Regions from separate parts of the Pseudoalteromonas sp. 1CM17D genome, predicted to be linked through region 3. Evidence: predicted binding sites of a transcription regulator. Region 3 holds the regulator's gene; each other region holds the start of a gene.
The links. Region 3 encodes sigma-54, which starts transcription at its own class of promoters, with help from an activator protein. Its sites were predicted from a motif close to GTTGGCACGNNNNTNGNNT; they were not measured.
Positions count from the first base shown of each region.

Region 1: MSC25_RS17805 (YggN family protein) is a predicted target of sigma-54. The motif match lies at 3,244-3,262, and genes of this name have one in related genera.
Region 2: MSC25_RS15395 (diacylglycerol kinase family protein) is a predicted target of sigma-54. The motif match lies at 3,207-3,225, and genes of this name have one in related genera.
Region 4: MSC25_RS11380 (amidase family protein) is a predicted target of sigma-54. The motif match lies at 2,136-2,154, and genes of this name have one in related genera.

Region 1 is NZ_JALNTP010000012.1:72,590-78,223, reverse strand. It holds gene MSC25_RS17815 (EamA family transporter) at 1-805, opposite strand, end outside; gene MSC25_RS17810 (PLP-dependent aminotransferase family protein) at 911-2,353, shown strand; gene MSC25_RS17805 (YggN family protein) at 2,412-3,206, opposite strand; gene MSC25_RS17800 (hypothetical protein) at 3,587-3,772, shown strand; gene MSC25_RS17795 (glutathione peroxidase) at 3,881-4,375, opposite strand; gene MSC25_RS17790 (AzlD domain-containing protein) at 4,761-5,060, opposite strand; gene MSC25_RS17785 (AzlC family ABC transporter permease) at 5,057-5,634, opposite strand, start outside.
Region 2 is NZ_JALNTP010000009.1:54,046-59,679, forward strand. It holds gene maiA (maleylacetoacetate isomerase) at 1-476, shown strand, start outside; gene MSC25_RS15380 (TIGR02647 family protein) at 473-706, opposite strand; gene MSC25_RS15385 (DUF1496 domain-containing protein) at 824-1,126, shown strand; gene MSC25_RS15390 (VF530 family protein) at 1,181-1,489, shown strand; gene MSC25_RS15395 (diacylglycerol kinase family protein) at 1,528-3,147, opposite strand; gene MSC25_RS15400 (sigma-70 family RNA polymerase sigma factor) at 3,605-4,129, shown strand; gene MSC25_RS15405 (anti-sigma factor) at 4,126-4,809, shown strand; gene MSC25_RS15410 (DUF4331 domain-containing protein) at 5,186-5,634, shown strand, end outside.
Region 3 is NZ_JALNTP010000008.1:47,897-53,530, forward strand. It holds gene rapZ (RNase adapter RapZ) at 1-817, opposite strand, end outside; gene MSC25_RS14205 (PTS sugar transporter subunit IIA) at 837-1,289, opposite strand; gene hpf (ribosome hibernation promoting factor) at 1,294-1,581, opposite strand; gene MSC25_RS14215 (RNA polymerase factor sigma-54) at 1,609-3,108, opposite strand; gene lptB (LPS export ABC transporter ATP-binding protein) at 3,178-3,903, opposite strand; gene lptA (lipopolysaccharide transport periplasmic protein LptA) at 3,900-4,448, opposite strand; gene lptC (LPS export ABC transporter periplasmic protein LptC) at 4,438-4,992, opposite strand; gene kdsC (3-deoxy-manno-octulosonate-8-phosphatase KdsC) at 4,989-5,540, opposite strand; gene MSC25_RS14240 (KpsF/GutQ family sugar-phosphate isomerase) at 5,541-5,634, opposite strand, start outside.
Region 4 is NZ_JALNTP010000005.1:236,053-241,686, reverse strand. It holds gene yddG (aromatic amino acid DMT transporter YddG) at 1-665, opposite strand, end outside; gene MSC25_RS11390 (TetR/AcrR family transcriptional regulator) at 841-1,494, shown strand; gene MSC25_RS11385 (putative 4-hydroxy-4-methyl-2-oxoglutarate aldolase) at 1,498-1,980, shown strand; gene MSC25_RS11380 (amidase family protein) at 2,327-3,535, shown strand; gene MSC25_RS11375 (gamma-glutamyltransferase) at 3,532-5,106, shown strand; gene MSC25_RS11370 (sulfite exporter TauE/SafE family protein) at 5,103-5,634, shown strand, end outside.

The DNA of each region.
Region 1 (5,634 bases), on a different contig from region 3:
CATGCCATTCAAAGCCTTCAAAAAAGCTGCTTAATGCAACGGCCACTAGCGGAAACAGCACTATGGCGTAGCTTGCTTTTTCGGGGCCAATGTTTTTTAACAAGGCAAAATAGCAGCCAAACGCAATCACAGTGCCAAAAACAGATAAATACAATAGCGACAACCAATAGCTGGTAGGGGCACTAAAACTGACCGTTATACCATTTATTAATACATAAACGGCTAAACCTACTGCGCTATATAACATGCCCCATGCGTTACCCTGCAGCACACCTATTTGACGATTAGAATTACGTACACTAATCATATTGCCCAATGAAGCCACAAAGGTACCCCCAAGGGCAAGTAGTAACCCGACCAACGCCCCATTACTCAAGTCGAATTGCTGTAAATGCGGCCAAAACAGACAAATAATACCCACCACGCCGATTAGCGCGCCGCAGTAAATACGTTTGGCAATGGGCTTTGCAAAAAATAAACGGGTGTTGACTATGTTCATTATTAGCAACATTGAAAATGCAATAGAGGCCATTGCCGATGAGAGGTAGTTTTGTGCCCAATACAAAAGCAAATAATTTAAGCCAAAGTTAGAAATGGCCAATAAAGCAAAAAAGCCATGATCGACTAACGAAAATCGCATATTAGGCTTTTTGTAGGCCACAAATAGCCACATACATGCAGCTGCTATGGCAAAGCGATAAAACAAAGAAAGCTCCACAGCAATATCGCCTAGCTGAAACGAAATCGCGAGCCACGTAGAGCCCCAAATTAACACTGTTGTGAGATATAGCGCTGCGCTTTTCATGGCAAACCTCTAAAAAACCGATTGAGTGGTTATTTTAGAGTCTATCTGTATACTTACCATATACAGAAAAGTATAAATGTAACCTATACAGATTTGAGGCGAGATATGCAGCCAGCTGCCAATAAGCAAAAAGCCGAGTTTTTATACCAACAAGTTATTGAGCTAATTAAAGACATGCAAGCGCAAAAGGTATTACTACCAGGGGAAAAGCTTCCTTCGCTTCGTAAAATGGCCAGTAACTTAAATATTAGCATTCCGACGGTTAAGCAAGCGTATCAAGCGTTAGAAGATCAAGGGTTAGTAGAGGCACGTGAAAAATCGGGCTACTTTTTAACGGTGCTTAATACGGTTTACAGTTTGCCAAAGCGTGTAAAACTAAGCCGCGAGCCTGTCACTGTAAATAAACAAGCATTAATAGAGCAGGTATACAGCGCTATTCATCAACCTAATGTAATTGCCTTTGGTATTGCCAATCCCGTTGCTGCCGCGCCTACCGATAAAGCTTTAGCCCGTACCATGCGTCGGGTTATGACAATTGCTGGGGCGAGTGTTATTAATTATGGCCCTATTGATGGTTTTGCTGCGCTTAAAAAGCAATTAGTGCATAGATACTTAGGCTTTGGTATTGGTGTAAATATAGATGAACTGGTGATCACCAATGGCGCGCAAGAGGCGCTGGCTATCGCACTTAAGTGTGTTACTAAGCCCGGCGATGTGGTTGCAATTGAAACCCCCTGTTATCACGGCATTATTGAACTAATAGAGAGCTTAGGTTTAAAGGCGCTTGAAATTCCGCTATGCCCCGACAATGGTATTTGGCTTAACGACCTAGCTCAAGCGCTTGAGCAACATGATATAAAAGCATGCTTGTTTTCGACCGCCATAAATAACCCGGTTGGCAGCTTTATGAGCGATGAAAGCCGTAAGCAAATGGTGGACTTAATAGAGTCACATAATGTTGTTCTTATAGAAGATGATGTGTACGGTGATCTGCACTTTACTGCCAAGCGTGGCACGCCCGCTTTAGCGTATTCAAAAAAGGGGCTTGTGATCAGCTGCGCCTCGTTTTCAAAAACGGCTGCACCAAGTTATCGAGTAGGTTGGTTAATAGCAGGCAAGTTTGCAGGTCAAGCGCGCCGGCATAAGCGTGCATTAAGTTGCTCTGCCTCACTTATAAATCAGTGGACGCTTTCTGAGTTTATAGCCAGTGGTGAGTATGACCGTAATTTAAAAGTGCTTAGGCAGCGCTTACGTAATAACAAAGAACGCATGAGGTGGTGCTTATTAAACGCGATGCCTAAAAATACGCGTATTAGTGACCCTAAAGGTGGGTGTGTTATTTGGCTTGATTTAGGCCAAGGGGTAGACAGTCAAAAGTTATTTTTACTGGCGCTAGAAGCTGGTATTAGCATAACCCCTGGACTTATTTTTTCAGCAAGTAATAAGTATAAAAGCTGTATTAGGCTAAGTTACGGGGTGCAGTGGAGCGAAAAAATCGAGCAGGCTATTACCACGTTAGGTGCGCTGGCTCACACGCTAAAAGAATAAAAAAGCAGCACCTAATATACAAGTGCTGCTAAAGGGATGTTAAATACGGTGCGGTGTATTAATTTTGTTTAATGGTAAATAACTCGTAGCCTTTTAGCTGCGGTAACTGCGCTACTAATTGCTCTTCTTGCTGTGCTATGTTGGCAAAGCTGTCGCATAAAGAGTTGGCACGCTTTTCAAGCGCACTGGCATGCAGCTCTACTTTTTCTTCTATTTGCGCGCCCATATTTTCCATGCGTTGCTCAAATGCATCCATATCTCCACCCGAACCAAGCAGCTCAGAGCCTAAAGCAACTAAAATACTGCCCATTGATTGCATAACGGCAGACTCAACCACGGTTTCTATTTGCTCCTCAAATTGGTGTTCAAAGTTTTCACCAAATTGGTTAAAGCTTTGTTGGCCCATTACAAACGTACCTTGTTGATAAAAGGTGTTTTCTACTTCAAGTCTTATATCGTCCATCAGGCCAGATAAGTCATCAAGGCCATCAATATTAAATGCGTTAGCTACTTCCTCTAGTGCTACACCGGCTATTTTTACTCCGTCTAGGGCAATATTAGCGACCTCAGGTAGCTGCGTACGTAAGTTGTCTGAATACTGGGTAAGCGCTTGGCGCTGTTCGCTGTTAATGGATACTTGTTCGCCATTTATAGTTAAGTTGCCATTGCTGTTAAAGCGCATGAATTGATTAGATGCGGTAAAAATTTCTAATTCGCTAGGTTTAATGCGTACATCGTTTTTAAACTCTACATTGCACTGCTCATTGCTAAACGAGATACCCGCATTGCTATCGTTATGTGCCATTGCAGCGGGTGTACAAATTAAAGCGCTTACTAATAGTAAATTTTTCATGTTTATTCTCTAATAATTGTTGATGACAGCTAAGTATTAACAAGTTTGGTGCCATTATTTATTTTTATTTTAAAACAGTAGGTTATGAAGATTTGTGTGTTTGTAATGATTTTTAATTTTGATAAATAAACTACTTTTTAGTCAAAAACACTAAAAATAAATAAATGATAAATTTTATTTGTCGAAACGATAAAAAACTCTCACTTTCCACTTTCTCAATTTAGCGCTATTTATTCACAATATTGACATGAAGGCTATTTACGATAGTCACGTGGCTTTATTTTGGTGCTAATTTGTTCGTATCTTAGCGCTAAACATTTTTAATTTACCAAGTGCAGGAATAAACCTGAGTTGGTCTCAAACACTTTATGGAGTGGGTTGTGGGTAAGACATTTAGTTACGATGCGCTAGATGATGATTTTGTTGAAGACGAGTACGAAATGGTCGGGCGTAATCAGCATGACAAAAAAAAGCAAAAGGTGAAAAAGAAGTTGGAAGATTACCTTGAGCAAAAACGTTTGCGTAAAAATCTAGGTGAAGACGACTTAAACGATTACATAGACTAAATTATGCTAGTTAAAATAATGCGCCTTTTTATTAGGGTTTGAATGTGCGTTTACGCATGTTTAAAGGCTAAATATTGGCAGTAAAGAGGCTTTATGCCTCTTTATTACTTATTGTGCACTTAATTTAGCGAGTGCTTGTTGAATAGTGGTTTCTAGCTTTTCTGGTTTTGTAAAAGGCGCATAGCGCTTGATAGGTGTGCCATCGGACGCTATCAAAAACTTGGTGAAGTTCCACTTTATTTTTCGTGTTAAAAAGCCGGGTAAGGCCGATTTTAAATACCTAAATACAGGGTGGGCGTGACGACCGTTGACATCAACCTTAGCGGCCATTAAAAAGCTTACCCCGTAATTAATTAAACAGCCTTGTTGTATTTGCGTTGCGTCGCCTGGCTCTTGCTGACCAAATTGATTACATGGAAAACCAATAATAACCAATCCGCTTTTAGCGTACTTACTATGAAGAGTTTGTAGCGACTCGTACTGCTTAGTAAAACCACACTCACTTGCGGTATTAACAATAAGCACAACCTTGCCTTCAAAGTCGCTAAAGTTAATTGTTTTACCGTCTAACGCAGTAGCCGTTAATTGATGAAATTCATGCATGATGGATGCTTTTTTATTGTTGTTAGCTACATTCTACCCGCTGTAGCGCGTTACTAAAAGTATAAAATTTAGGCTTGTTAATACCGCCCTTAACTATGCGCTAATGGGTTGGCTGTTATTTAGGGCGTGTTGAACTTTGCGGATTGAAATTTGTTCAACCTAGGGGCGATCAAATCGCGGCGCGAGGTTTGTAACCTAGTGGGCTAAATAAAAACCGAGCAACAAAGAGTTTATCGCCCCTAGGCAGAACCCAAAGGGCAGCGCATGTTTGGCATTTATGCTACGTTATCGCCTATTTATGGGGAATAACCACACTTCACAGGCTCTGCCTTGCCTAAAAACCAAACATACTGCTGCAAATTCAAACGCCAAAGGTCAACACGCCCTAGTTTAAAATTAAAAATAACCCCATACTGGCAAGCGTTGTGTAATAAATATTATGTGTTTTGTAGGCAACAATAATGGCAACGATAGCTGCGCTTAAATAAGGGTTATGCCAGTTTAGGTTGAGCCCGTCTTCATTTATAAAAATAATGGGTACCCAAATAGCGGTTAGTACAGCGGGTGCGCTAAAGCTTAAAAACTGCTGCATTTTAGGGCCCACTTTAAAACCAAGGCGTTGATGTAAAAATAAGTAACGAGTAAAAAAGGTAATACACGCCATTAATAATATAGTGAGCATCATAATGGGTTGTCCTTTTTTTGTGTAAGCCTTGCAGTAAAGTAGCCTGCACTCATTGCAAGTAGAGCAGCACAAACCAACCACAACTCAAACCCCGTGCTTTTTAAAACTGTGGCGCTAATACCCGCAACAATCACAGTAACCAGCGAGGCTAAATTTTTTATGCCCGGTACCACAAGCGCAATAAATGTAGCTGCAATAGCAAAGTCGAGCCCTAAATTTGTTAAATCAGGGAGCACACTTCCTGCAACTATGCCTATGAGTGTCCAAAGGTTCCATGCAATATAAAAACTAAAACCCGCGCTTAAAGCGTATATTAGGCGCGCTTTTGTTTTATAGGCTTTGCGGTGATGCGAAAAGGCAAACAGCTCGTCGGTTAGTACAAAACTTATTGGTAAGCGCCACCGTAATGGCTGTGAAATAACTTTATGGCGTACGGCTAAACCGTATAAAAAATGCCGAGAGCTAATAATAAATGTGGTAAATAAAATAGTCAGTAAAGGGGTGTTACCGGCCATTAGTTCAATTGCAACTAATTGTGCAGAACCCGCGAATACAAGTAATGACATTGCTTGTG
Region 2 (5,634 bases), on a different contig from region 3:
TTCCTGCTCTTGAAACGGACGAAGGCGTATTAGCGCAATCACTCGCTATTTTAGAGTGGTTAGATGAAAGCTATCCGCAAACGCCGTTAATTTATGGCACTGCATGGCAAAAAGCGCAAATTCGTAATATTAGCTATGCAGTGGCATGTGATATTCATCCAGTAAATAATTTACGAGTGCTGAAGTATTTAAGTAACGAATTGGGTGTAGACGAGCAAGCTAAAGCCGCCTGGTATAGGCATTGGGTAGAGCTTGGGTTTGAAAAAATTGAAATGATGCTAAGTGAAAACAATGAGTTTTGCGTAGGCAATACACCCACTCTCGCTGATATATGTTTAGTGCCACAGGTATTTAATGCGTTGCGTTTTAATGTAGATATGGCTGCGTATCCAAAAATTGCAGCCATTTATGCACGTTGTAATGCATTACCCGCTTTTAGTGACGCCGCGCCGCAAAATCAGCGCGATGCAGTTTAACTTTTTAATGCGCAGTGAATAACACTCACGTGCTCTATTAAATCAAGGCCCAGTTCGGTTAAATAGCCGCCATCTGGGCTGTCTATCACGCCTTTATCAAACAACCTTTGTGCCGCGCTTAATAAATTTGGTTCAGCATCCGAATGTAACTTAATCCCTTGCATTTTGCTCTCACGTGGAAATTTAGCTAATAACGTAAATTCATCTATCATTGTTTGATTAAATTGCATGTGTTCACCTTTTTATAATTGTGTGTTTAAGTCAGTGTTGTTTAACGCTATTACTTACCCTAGCATGTTTTTTAATCGTGTGTACTATTTTTAAACTATCAAAATTCGAGGTTACTCATGCGCCATATTATGGTTTTATTTATTTTTTTAATTGCGTTCACTTTAGCCCCTAGCAGTTATGCAAAAACAGTCAAAACGCATTCTATTATTGACGCTAATGAGATTATTAATAATGGTGATATTTGTTGGTACGACAACAAACGTTATAGTGAAGGCGCGCTGGTGCAAGTACATTCTTTTACCTTAGTGTGCGCTGCTAATAACCCGCAACATAATAACAGTGAGCTAATTTGGCTAAAATTAGATAAAAAAGGCAATATTGTTTATCCCACGAAGCCTAAAACCATTACGGTCAATTAGCGCTAAAACAGGATTTACGCTACAATGCGCACAGTTTAAATAAGTAGTATGGCTATGGATAATCAACCAAAAAATCCTCTTCATGGGGTAACGTTAGAACAAATTTTAGTAGAGCTTGAGCAGCGCTTAGGGTTTAAAGCCATGGGCGAGCAAGTAAACATTAAATGTTTTACCGACTCACCAAGTATTAAATCAAGCTTAAAATTTTTGCGTAAAACCCCTTGGGCACGCGATAAAGTTGAAGCTCTCTACTTACATACGTTAAGTAACAAGCCGCTGCGTAAACCCAAAAGCGCTCAGCGCCCTAAGCCTGCCAGCCAAAGCGATAGCAGTGGTTTTGTTTGGCCAAGCATTAAAAAGTAATACACAAAAATGCACGTTAAATACGTGCATTTTGTATTTTATAATTCCTTACTAATTACTTTTAACGAGGCAGGGTCAACTGTAATAATAAGCGTATCCGCTGTTTTAATTTCACCATCCAGTACATACTTAATTTCTTCGTCTGCGGTAATCGTTACTTTTTTAGCGTTAGTGTGATGTGAGCTAATTGCTAAATGCGTTTGTGTAATACTACTAAACATAAGTTCAGCAATGCTTAACACGCGAGTGGTGTTTTCATCACTAGGTAGCAGCCAATTAATGTCTAATAGGCCATCTTCGTGATCGGGCTGACCACCTCCTTGGGCTAATAACGTAGTAAATGGCGCAGCATTAGCCACAATAAAGCTATTTGTATTTACTTCCTGCGTTTGATTATCATCAAGGGTGACATAAAGGGTTTGCGCTTTTTGCTCACTAAATGCCTGAAAAAAACCACTTAAATAGGCAAGCTGACCCGATTCGTTTTTTGAGTCTCTATCTGCTTTTTCTACCATTGATTGCTCATAACCAATCCCAGCTAACAACAGCATAAGCTCGTCATTACAATAGGCCGTATCAATTGTTTGGGTTTGCCCATCAATAATAAGATCGCAGGCCTGCTCAACAGGAATGATTTTAGAGCTAATACCCATAAGCACATGCGCTAATGCATTGGCTGTGCCCATTGGGATAATACCCAGCTTGCACTGAGTGTTTACCAAGACACTTGCTACCTCTGTCACGGTTCCATCGCCGCCACAGGCAATTATTATATCTGGCTTATCTTTAATGGCTTGTTTAGCAAGCTCAATACCGTCTATTTCTTTGGTGGTGGTTAATACTTCTAAATCATAATACGCCGACAACCTAGCCACTATTAAATGCTCTTTGTCTTGCCACATTTTGGTACCCGACACAGGGTTTGCAATAATAACGGCTTTGTTTTTAATAACTAGCTCGCCCTTTTTATGTCGCTTTGCTAAATGACGAAGCTGATGCTTATTAAGATTTGCGGTTTCGCGGGTTTCTTTTATTTGCGCGAGCACTTGGTGAACATCGGCGTTTTTATCTTGGCTCAGTAAATACGCTGCCATAACAAATACCGAACGCCCTCTGCCCAGTGCACAGTGAACTACCACGCGGCGGTCTTCTTTAATATGATGATGTATCCAGTTAATGGCTTGGTTTAATTGCGAATGGGTAGGCACACTATGATCAAGCACCGGAATATTTAAATAGCTAATATTTTCTTGTGTAGAGCTCCATTCTAAGCCATCAAACTCACACGTTACATCTAATATTGCCGTTATGCCGTTTTCTTTTAACGTATCTATATCAGAGGGGAACAATCGGCATGCTAAAAATAAATGGTCGTTAATTTTTTGAATGGGAGGGACTTTATCGTGCTTGCGAGAATACGCATTGTAAATTTGAGCACCCAGTAAAAAAGGCACAAATGCCCAGCGAATATAAAATGGGATGACACCATTTTCACGCTTTCTAAAAATTTTCGCCAAATTAAAAATGTAAGCACCACTGACAAGAATTAACGACAATGCACTCCAGTAAAATACCACTGCAAAATATACCGAGTTAACCTCCCACCCTATAAATATAAAAATTAACGCTAAAATTAAATAACTCGTTGCAGCCCACATATTTTCTCCTTTATTTTTACTGTTTTGGCACATTTTTTTACAGCTGTGTATAAGTGTAGTAGCAATTTACACGCCAACAAAAGTTGTTTTTTAGGAACAAAAACAACACTAAGTAACTGATATAAAATAAATAAAAGTAGCTAGCTTTAGCTGTATTCGCATATTAGACGCTTTTTACACAGTAATCGGTCATTTTTTCTCACTACTCAAAGGTAACTGTTTATATTTAAAACTTGTTTCAATGTGTACAGCAGCTAATATAAATGTCAGCTTAAAAGTTTTTGCATCCAATCACTCTTTTCACACGTTTATTGAGAGTGTGTTTATCTTTATTGGTTAAATTTATAACAGCCTGTTTAATCTCTATTTCAAAGCGATTAGGTTGTGCTTAAATAAAACAATTTTTAATTCACGAAGCTCAACACACCTCGGTAATAATAAAAACAACAGGAACCTTATGGAAAACGACAATTTACTTCCTCTTTTGTGTAAAACAGCACAGGGTAACAAAGCCGCGTTTGCTGATTTGTATCAGCAAACAAGCGCAAAGCTTTTTGCGATTAGTTTAAATATGCTGTCAAACCGCGCGCACGCAGAAGAAGTACTGCAAGAGGCATTTATAAAAATTTGGCATAACGCGTCAGAGTACAACTCATCTAAAGGCACAGTTATTAGCTGGATGATAAGCATTGTGAGATACCGCAGCTTAGATGCATTGCGTTATCATAAGGTAAGAAAAGAGCAGGCAATGGGTGACGATGAATACGACGAACAAGCAGTCGATGTTAGTTACGACGAACAAACCAAACTTGTTAATTGTATTGAGCAACTTGACCCCCAACAAAAACAAGCCATTCATTTAGCCTATTACAAAGGGCTAAGCCATGGTGAGTTAGTCAATCACATAGAAACGCCCTTAGGCACAGTTAAAAGCTGGATCAGGCGTGGTTTGCAGCAGTTGCAGAGGTGTTTAACATTATGAATTATAATAAACCAGAATTACTGGATGCTTTAGCAGGGCAGTATGTATTAGGTACTTTAAAAGGCCTGGCACGAAAACGTTTTCAACGCTTAATGCTCAGCTTACCGCAAGCCCGAGAAGCCACTATAATGTGGGAGCAAAATTTAAATGATTTAGCCAGTGCAATTACGCCTCAAACACCCAGCGCGCAAGTGTGGCAGAATATTTTAAATACATTAGAACACACCAACCAACCCGTTAAAACGGTGATCAAACCAGGTACATCGCTGTGGCGCAATTGGTCATTTATAGCCACAGCTGCCTGTATTATCTTAGCATTTTTGGTAATTCAGCCCACAACTCAGCCCCAATACAGCCAACAAATTGCTTTAGTACAAAATCAAGATAAGCAATCACTGTGGTTTATTAACGTAGATGAGCAAACATTATCGGTTAAAGCCAGTGATAAACTCGTTGCGCAAACCGATAAAGACTACGAGCTGTGGATGATTTTAAAAGGGCAAGACACGCCAATTTCGTTGGGTCTACTGCCTAAAAACGGTGAAAAACAGTTACTCAAAGGCACGCGCTTTAAGGCACAAGACATTGCCCTACTCGCTGTTAGCTTAGAGCCTTTAGGTGGCTCGCCAAACGGCGTACCAACACAAGTACTGTACACGACAGATTTAGTTATTTTATAACTAAATAAACGCGACTGGTTGGTCAAACTTTGTTTGGCCAACCTTTTTATTTACCTTGGGTAACCATTAATATTTGATTAAACTAAAGTAGGCTTAATCGCAGTGCGATGCTTATCATATTGTGTGCTCAATACCTGCTGCGTTATTTTAATTGCATACACCCCCTGTAATAAGTATAAAACCAAACCGCTTCAGCCTCTTTATCACTCTCTTATCACTTCCTTATCTAAATGCAAAACAGCCTGCTGAAAATTTAATCTTGAACGTTAAACACCCCTTTATTAACAATAATAAAAAATATTTAACTTTTTTGCATCCATTGTGCTTTTTGCTTCGTTATTAGTTATGACTCCAATCAAAACTAAAGGAAAAAGTCATGAAAGCTTTAACTCCATCTATACTCGCAGTAGTAGTATGCAGTACCTTAGTAAGCACCTCTAGCGAGGCATCAAGTCATCGTGAAGCGCCGAACATTAGCCGCTTTCCAACCTTAGACTCTACCGACTTTTACGTATTTAATAGTTATGAAGCAGGCAGAGACGACTACGTTACATTTATTGCCAACTATATTCCTCTACAAGATGCCTACGGCGGCCCTAACTACTTTGCTATGGACCCAGATGCAACCTACAGTATTCATATTGATAACGACGGTGATGCAGTTGAGGATATTACCTTTGCTTTTAATTTTACCAGTATGCTGCCAAACGATAATCAAGGCGTGCAATTAACCGTTGGCCCAGAAGATAATCAGCGTACTGTATCTGTACCTCTTAAAAACGTTGGTGGTGTAGCAGCAGGTGATGATAGCGCCGCTAATTTTAG
Region 3 (5,634 bases):
TGACATTCGGATGCGTCATAGCAAAGCTCTCACCAATGGCTTGCGCTAAATAAACCGAGCGATGTTGACCACCAGTACAGCCAATTGCAATAGTGAGGTAACTACGGTTATTGCGCTCTAAGTGTGGCAGCCAAGTTTGTACAAAGGTTTGAATTTGCCAAGTGAATTTTTGCACTATGCTGTGATTTGCCAAAAAATCTTTTACTGGTTGATCAAGGCCCGTAAGCGGTTTGAGTTCAGGCTCCCAGTGGGGGTTTGGCAAAAAGCGAGCATCAAAAACATAATCAGCTTCTTTAGGTATGCCGTGTTTAAAGCCAAACGATTCAAATGTTACAATAAGTTGCTTATCTTTTTTACCCAGTATTTTTTCGCGAATTGACTCTGCTAATTGGTGCACACTTAAATCGGTGGTATCTAGCATAAAGTCAGCGCGTGTTACGAGTACATCAAGCAGTTCTTTTTCTTTTTTTATTGCTAAATCAAGCGGCAGTGAATCGATGGATAAAGGGTGTAATCTGCGTGTTTCTGAAAAACGTTTGATCAGTGTTTGATCATCACTATCTAAATAAAACAGTGTGGGTTTAGCAAAGTCAGGAAGGTACTCGAGAATATCGTTAAATTCATCTTGTTCTTTGGGGATATTACGAACATCTATACTAACGGCTATTTTGTCATAGTTATCTGAAACACTTCGCACTAAAGAGGGCAGTAAGTTGACCGGAATATTATCTACGCAATAATAGCCTAAATCTTCAACCACGCGTAAAGCAACCGACTTACCTGAACCAGAACGGCCGCTTATGATAATTAACTCCATTTATAGCCCTTAGTATTTACTACGATTGATCAACAATTACTTGATACAGCTCTGCATCGGTTTTAGCACTACGCAGCTGTTTACAAAATTCTTTGTTGCTCAGTTTATCAGCTATGGTTGCCAGAGTCTTTAGGTGCTGTTGGTTATCGCCATCTGGTACGATGAGTGCAACAAAAATATCAACAGGGCAGTTATCAATAGCATCAAAGTTAACAGGCGTGTCGCTAACAAGTACTAAAGCCAGCGGCTCTTCTACGCCACCCATTCTGCCATGAGGAATGGCGATACCCCGGCCAATGCCAGTACTGCCTAGCTTTTCTCTACTTGCCAGCGCATTAAGAATATCTTGTTGTGGTAAGTAGGGGAGCTTTTCATGAGCAAGCTCACTGATAAACTCTAAAATTCTTTTTTTACTACTAAAAAGGACCGCAGCTTTGCTGCAGTCCTGGCATACTAATGTACTTAATTTCATAATATTAGTGTCTAGCAAGCTTCTCTTTATGTTTTATGACTTGACGATCGAGCTTGTCAATCAACGAGTCTATAGCGGCATACATATCTTGGTGCTCTGTTGAGGCAAATAAATCTGCGCCACTTACATGAATAGTCGCTTCTGCTTTTTGGTTGAGTTTTTCTACATCGAGAATGACATGCACATTGCTAATATGATCTGAGTGCCTTTCTAGCTTTGCAAATTTATTATTTACATAGTCTCTAAGTGAATCAGTTACTTCTACGTGACGACCAGTTAGGTTTAGTTGCATAAGCATTTCCTCTTTGTTTTTTACGTCTTATATCAAACTCTTTCTCTGATTTGACGGTGGAATAGCTAGCGATTCACGGTATTTTGCTATTGTGCGTCTAGCTACTTTAATTCCTTGCTCTGCCAATATATCCGCAATTTTACTATCACTCAATGGTTTAGCTGAGTTTTCCGCGGCAATTAGCTTTTTAATTAGGGCACGTATTGCGGTTGATGAACACTCTCCGCCGTTTTCAGTGCTTACGTGGCTTGAGAAAAAATACTTAAGCTCAAAAATACCACGTGGCGTATGCATATATTTTTGCGTAGTAACACGCGAAATTGTCGATTCATGCATTTCTACCATTTCAGCAACATCGTTTAAAACCATTGGCTTCATGGCTTCTGGGCCATGTTCAAAAAATGCTTGTTGCTGTTTTACAATACAGTTTGTTACTTTGAGCAGCGTGTCGTTTCTGCTTTCAAGGCTTTTTATAAACCATTTAGCTTCTTGTAAGTGAGAGCGAATAAATTGGCTATCACCACTTGATTTTACGGTACGTGACATAGCCGCGTACTGACTATTTACGCGTATTTTTGGCATGCTATCTGGGTTTAGCTCTACCACCCAGCGGCCTTTTATTTTTTTAACCGACACATCTGGTATTACATACTCCGACTCTTCCCTTACTATGGTATCTGCAGGTTTTGGGTTGAGGGTATGTATTAGGGTCATGACCTCTTTAAGCTCGTCTTCTTTAAGCTTAGTCTTTTTCATTAATGTACGATAGTCGCGTGCCGCTAATAGATCAATGTGATCGGTTAAGATCATTTTAGTTTGTTCTATAAAAGGGGTGTCTTTATCAAACTGGTTTAGCTGAATACACAAGCACTCTTGTAAACTGCGCGCGGCTATACCTACAGGGTCAAATAACTGAATACGCTTTAAAACGGCTTCTATTTCATCAAGTTCAACTTCAACTTCGTCATCGTTTTCTTGGTTAAAGCTTTCTAAAATTTCTTCGCAACTTAGCGTTAAAATACCCGAGTCATCTACAGCTTCTACAATGGCAATAGCAATGGCTTCATCAGTGGGGCTAAAAGGAGTAAGCTGAAGCTGCCACATTAAATACTCATGTAGCGTTTCAGTAGAGGCACCTTGATAAATAGACTCATCTTCTGGCATTGGGCCTGAGGATGCCGCAGGGGCTGCGCTCATGTACTCATCCCAAGTTACATCCATTGCCATATCATCGCTAACGGTGTCTTTATTTAAAGCTTCGCCACTGTCTTGCTCGTACTCGCTGGTTGTATCGTCAGCCGATGCGCTTACGGTTACATCATCCGTATCTGCTTTTTGTTCATTTTTTCCAGCCGACTCTTCCGTGTAATCTTGCTCTTCTACTTCTAATAGCGGGTTGCTATCAAGTGCTTCTTGTATTTCTTGCTGGAGATCCAATGTACTGAGCTGCAGCAAGCGAATCGCTTGTTGCAATTGTGGAGTCATTGTAAGTTGCTGGCCCATGCGCAGCTGTAATGATTGCCTCATGTATCTCTAACAATCCTTTTATGTTGTTATAATTAATATTAGCAGATGCTTGTAGGTGTGGCTTAAATGTTACAGCCTAAATTGCTCGCCTAAATAAACATCGCGTACAGTTTTGTCATTTAATACGTGTTCTGGGGTGCCAGATGCAATTAGCTCCCCATGAGAAACAATGTAGGCTTTTTCACAAACATCAAGGGTTTCTCTTACATTGTGATCGGTAATTAATACGCCAATGCCACGGTTTTTAAGATGTTCTATTATTTTCTTTATATCTAACACTGAAATCGGATCAACACCAGCAAAAGGCTCATCCAATAAAATAAATTTAGGGTTTGCTGCCAGTGCTCTGGCAATTTCTACACGGCGGCGTTCACCACCAGAAAGCGCCATACCTTGGCTATCGCGAATATGCTGAATACTAAATTCATCAAGTAAGTTGTTAAGCGTTTCTTCTCGCGCGGCTTTATTGAGCTCTTTACGCGTTTCTAAAATAGCCATTAAGTTTTGATAAACTGTCAGCTTTCTAAATATTGATGACTCTTGCGGCAAATAGCCAATGCCTAAGCGGGCGCGGCTGTGCATAGGTAATAACGTAATGTCGTTATCATCAATAGAAATTTTACCTTTGTCGCTAGGTACTAATCCTACAATCATGTAAAAGGTGGTGGTTTTACCTGCGCCATTAGGGCCCAATAAGCCAACAATGCTGCCGGCTTCTACCTCAAGGCCTACATTTTTTACAACTTGGCGGCCTTTATAGCTTTTTGCTAATAGTTCTGCTTTTAAGGTGCTCATGGTTGACCTTCGTTACCTGTTTTTTCTTTAAGTTTTGCTTCAACAGGCACTAAAATTGTGTGGACACGATCCGTGGAGTTTTCGTCTTTTTCTGCGCTAATAAGCTGCTGCTGCATATCGTAGGTAATACTTTTAGCATTAATTTTTTGACCGGCTTGTGCGACTTCAGCATCGCCAACAAGCGTTAAAAAGCGCTTTGCTACGTCGTAACGTACTTCGTTTGCACTGGCGCTCATTACGGTACCATCGTCTTGTTTTTCTTCGAAGTAGGCTGGGCTGCCAGTGGCAATAAGGAGTTGTTTGTTATCCCCTAAGTCTTCACGTTTATGTACTTCAAGTCGGTCGGCTGTAATTTTGCGATTACCATGCACAATTTCGACGTTCTTTTCAAAAATACCTACGTTTTCTTTAAGTTGGCCTTCTTGACGGTCTGCACTAATAGAAATTTGATTTGCTGGCGGTTGAGCAGCAGGCTCAGCAGCAGAGGCGCTAAATGCAAGCATTAGCGATGGGATAATAAGTATTTTAGTGAGTTTATTGGTCATAATATATTGTTCGCGTATGGTTAATTAGTTTTATTACTTCGGTTTTTAAATCGGCTTCAAGGCCTTTACCGACAATTTTTAAATTAGGCCCAGTGACAACCACTGGCTGCTCAGAGCGCATTGTTTGCGCTTTAATGTCGACTTCGATGTTATCGGCATTGATGTTATCTATCATGGCGTTATCAACTAAATTTTTCGCAATCACATTGCCTTCTAAAATAAGTTGTTTATCTTCGTAAAGCGTTGCTTCGTCTGCATTTATTCGCCATGTTTGCTTTTCGTTATATAAAGTAAAAATAGGTTTTTCAAAAAATGTAAAGCCAAGCTGTTGGTACAGCTCCATTTTAGCCGCTGTGACTTTATGGCTTATTTTACCTTGCTCGTCATAAGCTGTTTGCTTAAGCTCTATAGCGGTGTAATCGGGCTTTGCAATTACTTCAGGTTCTTGCTCTGGCGCTACATTGGTTTGGGTAAAATAAGGGTACCAAAGCCAAACCATACAGCCGATGAATAACGCACTGAGTATAACGCGTGCTGCATTCATGAACTGGTGCCTTGTGTTGTAAGCGCTATGCCATTCTCTAGCATAAGTAAGTCTGTGAGCTCTCTAACGGCGCCAAAGCCGCCAGGCATTTGCGTAGTGTAATGCGATAAGCGCTTAATTAGTGGGTGTGCATCGTTTACTGCAACGGCAAAGCCAACGCGCTCCATTACTGGCATGTCAGGGCCATCGTCACCAATATAGGCTATTTGTTCATCAGTTAACTTTAAAGTGTTTTTGAGTTCTTGATAAGCAATAAGTTTGTCTTCTTGGCCTTGATAAATGTGCTGCACGGTTAAGCTGCTCATGCGAGTTTGCACTATTTCTGAGTGACGCCCCGTAATGGCCGCAACTTCAAAACCGCTATTGATCAGCGCTTTAATGCCAAAACCATCTTTTGTATTAAATGCTTTTAATTCTTCGCCTTGGTTACCGAGGTAAATTCGGCCATCAGAAAATACACCATCAATATCGCATATGAGTAGTTTTACTTTTTTGGCGCGTGCTTTGGCATCATCGCTTAGCGGTTGATAGAGATCTTCAAATTGCATTTATAATACTCCTGCTTTTAAGAGGTCTTGCATATTTAAGGCGCCTATTGGCTGGTTTTTATCATTGACAACAATTAAACCATTAATACGTTTA
Region 4 (5,634 bases), on a different contig from region 3:
AGCGTTACGGTCGCGTGCAGTGTAAAGGTCATTTTTGGCTCGTCACTTAATCCATACAACACCCATAAGCTTAGTGCTGTGGCGATAAAAAACAGCACAATGGCATTTTGCCCATTGCTATTTTTTTGAGTAATTACACAGTAAACAGACCAAATAAAAGGTGCTACAAACGCCAACAAGTAGGCCGTTGGGTTACTGGCAAAATTGCCCATAATACTATTAAGTGATAACCCACTATCGCCACCAACGCACCAAGCCACACCAAAAAAAGCGAGTAGCATACCGGGGTAAATCCAAACACTTACTTTACTACGGTTAACTAGAATACTGAGCAAAATGGTAAGTGTGGGCCATAAATAATTTATAACTGCCATTTCTACCGCTTGGTGGCGATTATTAGCAAGCCCTACAAACAGCGCTAAACACACCTCGTAAAGTGCAAATAAAGCAGTGCCCAAAATAATATAACGCTTATTAAACCCAGCAAACTTGGGCCGCCCCATTACCAAAATTAAAAACAGCGCGCTTACACTGTACATAAGTGCCGCCCCACCTATGGGGCCAAATAACTCCGAAACATCCCTGAGCAGAGCCACTAAACAACTCCATAATAAAATAGCGGCAATGCCATAAAGCGTGTATTTATGATTAGAAAAAAAGTCCATTAACAACCTAAAAGTACTACTTACGTTTGACGTTACGCTAACAGTAATTAATGGGTTAAACAATTGTTGCTCATCATTTATTGTTATAAAGATGTTTTTGGCCTGCACTTAAGTGTTTGACCTTTTGGTCAGTAAAGTTACAATCATTCAACACGTTAAAAACAGCATCGCCATAATGAGCACACAAACAAAGCCAAATAAAAAAGAACTCACCCGAGTAAAAAACCAAACATTAATACTCGATGCCGCCGAGCAATTGTTTTCTCAGCTTGGTTACGATGGCACCAGTATGAGTATGGTTGCCAAAGAAGCAGGCGTTCCTAAGGCCAATATTTTATATTATTTTAAAAGCAAAGACGGCCTATACGAAAACGTAATAGACCGCATTATTGCACACTGGAACTTAGGCTTAGATAACGTAACCCCTGAGGACGACCCTGCACATGTGCTGTATCACTATATTAAAAGCAAAGTCATACTTGCCATAAATCAGCCGCTGCAATCACGTTTATTTGCCAGTGAAATACTGCGCGGCGCTCCTTATTTGCAAAACTACTTTAGAACCAACACACGCCCGTGGGTAAAACAAAAGGTAGACGTGTTTCAGGCCTGGATAGATGCAAACAAAATGGATAATGTTGACCCTTACCATTTATTATTTACCATTTGGTCAACTACGCAGTACTACGCCGATTTTCAGGCCGAAGTGCTACTGGTAATGAACAAATTAGAATACGACGAAACCGATGTGGCACAAATAACGCAATCAACTGCCCACATAATTTTAAAAGGTATTGGTTTAAAAATACCTGAGCACAGTGAGGCTTAACCCATGGATAATTTTACCACCCCAGACTTATTTGACGATCACCGCAATAGCGTACAAGTCGCCGACAGCGGCCTGCGCCACTTTGGAAAAAAAACCACGTTTAGTGGCCAAGCAGTTACCGTTACCTGCCCAGACGATAACTCGTTTGCCGCCGACATACTGCATGAAAACGGCAAGGGTAAAGTACTGGTTATTGACGGCTTTGCTAGCAAACGCTTTGCTTTTATAGGCGATATTATGGCGGAGCGCGCGTTAAAAAACGGCTGGGAAGGCGTGATTATTAACGGCTGTTGCCGCGACATTGAAATACTTGCCACAATGGATTTACCGGTTATGGCACTGGGCTCAACCCCGCGCAGTACATTAAAGCGTGGCTTTGGAGATAAAAACCAAACAGTGACCATGCTTAGTACCACAATTAACCCTAACGATTGGCTATACGCCGATGTAAATGGCTTAATTATTAGCCCTAACGCATTACTATAAACGCCATATTTGCAACCAAGTTGGTGCAATCACGCACCAACTTGGTGTGTTTTCACCTCTAAATTACGCCTTCTTTAATACTTATATTTTTATAAATATCTGCTAAACCCTATACAAACCAAATAAAACCTGACCGAGCGGACAACTTTATTGCATTTGGCATTGCTTTTGCTTAGCTTTTAGGCAATATAATAGCTAACCGATTAAAAAGCGGATCAGGCTCTGTAAAATAAAAATAAGATGTTACGCAGTGGGCTGAAAAATAATAATAACTAATTCGTCTTTTTAATCACTCTAAATCTGATTATAACCAGTTGGTCAGATTTACTTTATTACGAGTGGTGATATGAGTACCAAAACACATAATAATTTTACCGGTATTTTTTGTGACCATGGCCCTAACGCATGGCAAACACAAACCCACGGCACACTTGTAAATAAACGCCTTGCGGTAAAAGATGTATTTGCTGTTAAAGGCGAGCGCAACAGCGCAGGTAACCCAAGCTGGTTTAAAGCAGCAAAACCTGCACAGCAAACAGCAAGTGCCGTAAACAAACTAATGAATGAGGGTTGTCGCTTCACAGGCTTTACCCATACCGATGAGCTGGCCTACAGCTTAGAGGGCAATAACATTCACTATGGTGCAGCACAAAACCCAAAACTTAAAGGCCATGCAAGTGGCGGCTCAAGCATGGGCTCGGCAGCAGCTGTGGCGGCTAAACTAGCCGATATTGGCTTAGGCACTGATACTGGTGGCTCTATAAGGATACCGGCAAGTTATTGTGGCTTATTTGGTATAAGGCCAAGCCATAACGTAATTGAAAAAGATGGCCTAATACCGCTAGCGCCTCAATTTGATACCATTGGCTGGCTTACGCAAAATGCAGAGCTGCTAAGCGATGTAGGCAATGTACTGTTACCAAATCAAGCTATTAATAACGTTGATACTTTAGTTAATTGCGAGCCATTATTTGAGCTGGTTGACCCTGTTTTACAAGCCCCACTTAAACAATTGCTTGAAAAAACCAAACCTTATTTTAAACACCATAAAGAATTTGAACTGCCTAACAGCAGCTTATTAAGCGAACTGGCTGACAGCTTTAGAATACTGCAAGGGCGAGCAATCGCAAAAACGCATAAAGATTGGCTTCAATTGCCAGGGCAACTTCCCCAGTTTGCTCCGGCAATTGCGGCACGTTTTAACATGGCGCTTGCCCTAACCGCCCAAGAAGAGCAAGAAGCACTAAATGTACAAACCCAGTGGCAAACACTAATCGCTAAAAACCTAAACACAAACAGCTGTTTATTTTTGCCAACCACACCCACAACTGCACCTAAATTGGGCGCCGACACAAGCGCCTTACGTATGCAAATAATTACCTTATCGGCCATTGCGGGCTTGAGCCGCTCGGCGCAAGTACACTTACCATTGGCTAATTTAGAAAATGGCCACCCGTATGGGTTTTCATTAATGATGAGCCACGGCAACGATAAAAGCCTACTTGCCTGCGTACAACAATTAGCTGCCCACTTTAAACAGGACACACTTGCATGAGCACACACAACATTGCCTTTACTGCCCCGCATTTTGCAGCAACCGAGGCAGGCACCTTAATACTAAAACAAGGCGGTACAGCCACCGAAGCCATGGTAGCGGCAGCGGCTGCGATTAGCGTGGTATATCCGCATATGAACTCAATTGGCGGCGACAGTTTTTGGCTTATTGATAACCCAAACCAAAGTATACCCACTGCCATTGATGCCTGCGGGCGCGCTCCAAACGATATAAGCGCCTACAGCAATGAGCCACACATACCAGAGCGCGGCGGTTTAAGCGCGCTTACTCAGGCTGCAACACTTCGCGGCTGGCAAAAAGCCCTTGCGGTAGATGAGCACGCAGCTCTTTCGCTAAGTACTATTTTAGCCCCAGCCATAAAGCTCGCGCGCGAAGGCTTTACAGTATCTAAAAGCTTGCAAGCAGGCTGCGAAAAGCTTGCCACCGCTTCAAACACTAACGCTGCCTTTAAAGAACTTTACATACCTAATGGTAAACCGTTGCAAGCGGGCCAACATTTTAAAAACCCAAAACTTGCCAGTACCTTTGAGCACTTAGCCGAGCATGGCTTAAACGCCTTTTACCAAGGCCCTTTAGCAGAGTCGTTTGCAAACGATTTAGCTGCCGCAGGCAGTACAATTACACGCGCTGATATTGCCAATACCCAGGCCGATTTAGTAACGCCGCTCAGTGCTAATTTATCGGGAATACAGTGTTATAACTTACCCGCCCCCACGCAAGGCGTGCATTCTCTGCAAATAATTGGCGCTGTTAATAAACTAAAACATTTAGCTAAAACAGAGGCTGATTGGATGCACTTAATTGTTGAGGCAACCAAACAAAGCTTTACTCACCGCCCTACACTTTGGGCCGACCCAGACGCGCTTGGCGATGATTATAAAAACGCACTAAATGATGAGCGCTTAAATGCGCTTGCCAGCAATATAGATATGAGCCAAGCCAAGCAATGGCCATTTAATGCAGAGCCAGGCGATACCGTTTGGATGGCCGCACGGGATAAAAACGGCCAACTAGTAAGCTTTATTCAAAGTGTTTACTGGGAATTTGGCAGCGGCATTTTGATGAGCGAAGGCGGCTTTGTGTGGAATAACCGCGGTTTAAGTTTTAGTTTAAATAGCAACGATGCCAATGCCTTAAAAGCGCATAAAAAACCGGCTCATACACTCAACCCTGCTTTAGCAAAATTTGACGATGGTAGGCGCCTTGCCTACGGCACCATGGGCGGCGAAGGCCAACCACAAACACAAGCTGCTGTATTTAGTGGTTACGCATGGCGTAATAAATCAATTACCCAAGCAGTAAGCGATCCGCGTTGGTTATTAGGGCGCACCTGGGGCGATACAAGCACAAATTTAAAGGTAGAGCAAAGCTTAGTAATTCAAGTTAAACATGAATTAAATCAACGTGACCACGACTGGGTAAGCGTTGATAATAACAATGAAATGATGGGTCATGCAGGTGCCATTTTAGATACGCCTACCAGCCTTGAAGCAGCCACCGATCCTCGTTCAGATGGTCGCGCAACAGTAACTACAGCAGGAACACAATGACAGAAATAATAAATCAATGGCCAATTATAGCGGCCTTAATAGCAACCGGTATTTTTGCAGGTATTTTAGCAGGCCTATTTGGTGTAGGCGGCGGCATAGTAATTGTGCCTGTGCTGTACTTTTTACTGCAAGGCTTTGGCGTAAGCCCTGAGTCGGCCATGATGATAGCCACAGCGACATCGCTTGCCACCATAGTGCCTACTTCTATTTCGTCGATTCGCTCGCACCATGCCAAGGGCAATATCGACCTTGCTTTAATTAAATACTGGGCCCCGTTTATTTTGGTAATGGCCGTGATATGTAGCTACTTAGCTCATTCTATACGCGGTAATGCGTTGGTACTTATGTTTGCCTGTATTGCCATTTTAGTAAGTTTAAACATGTTATTTAGAGCCGGCGCGCCTGCCCTAGTTAGTAATTTACCAGGTAAATTTGGCCAAGGCATTATGGCAAGTATTGTCGGTGGTTTATCGGTAATGATTGGCATAGGTGGCGGTACTATTGGCGTACCCATACTAAACGCGTTTA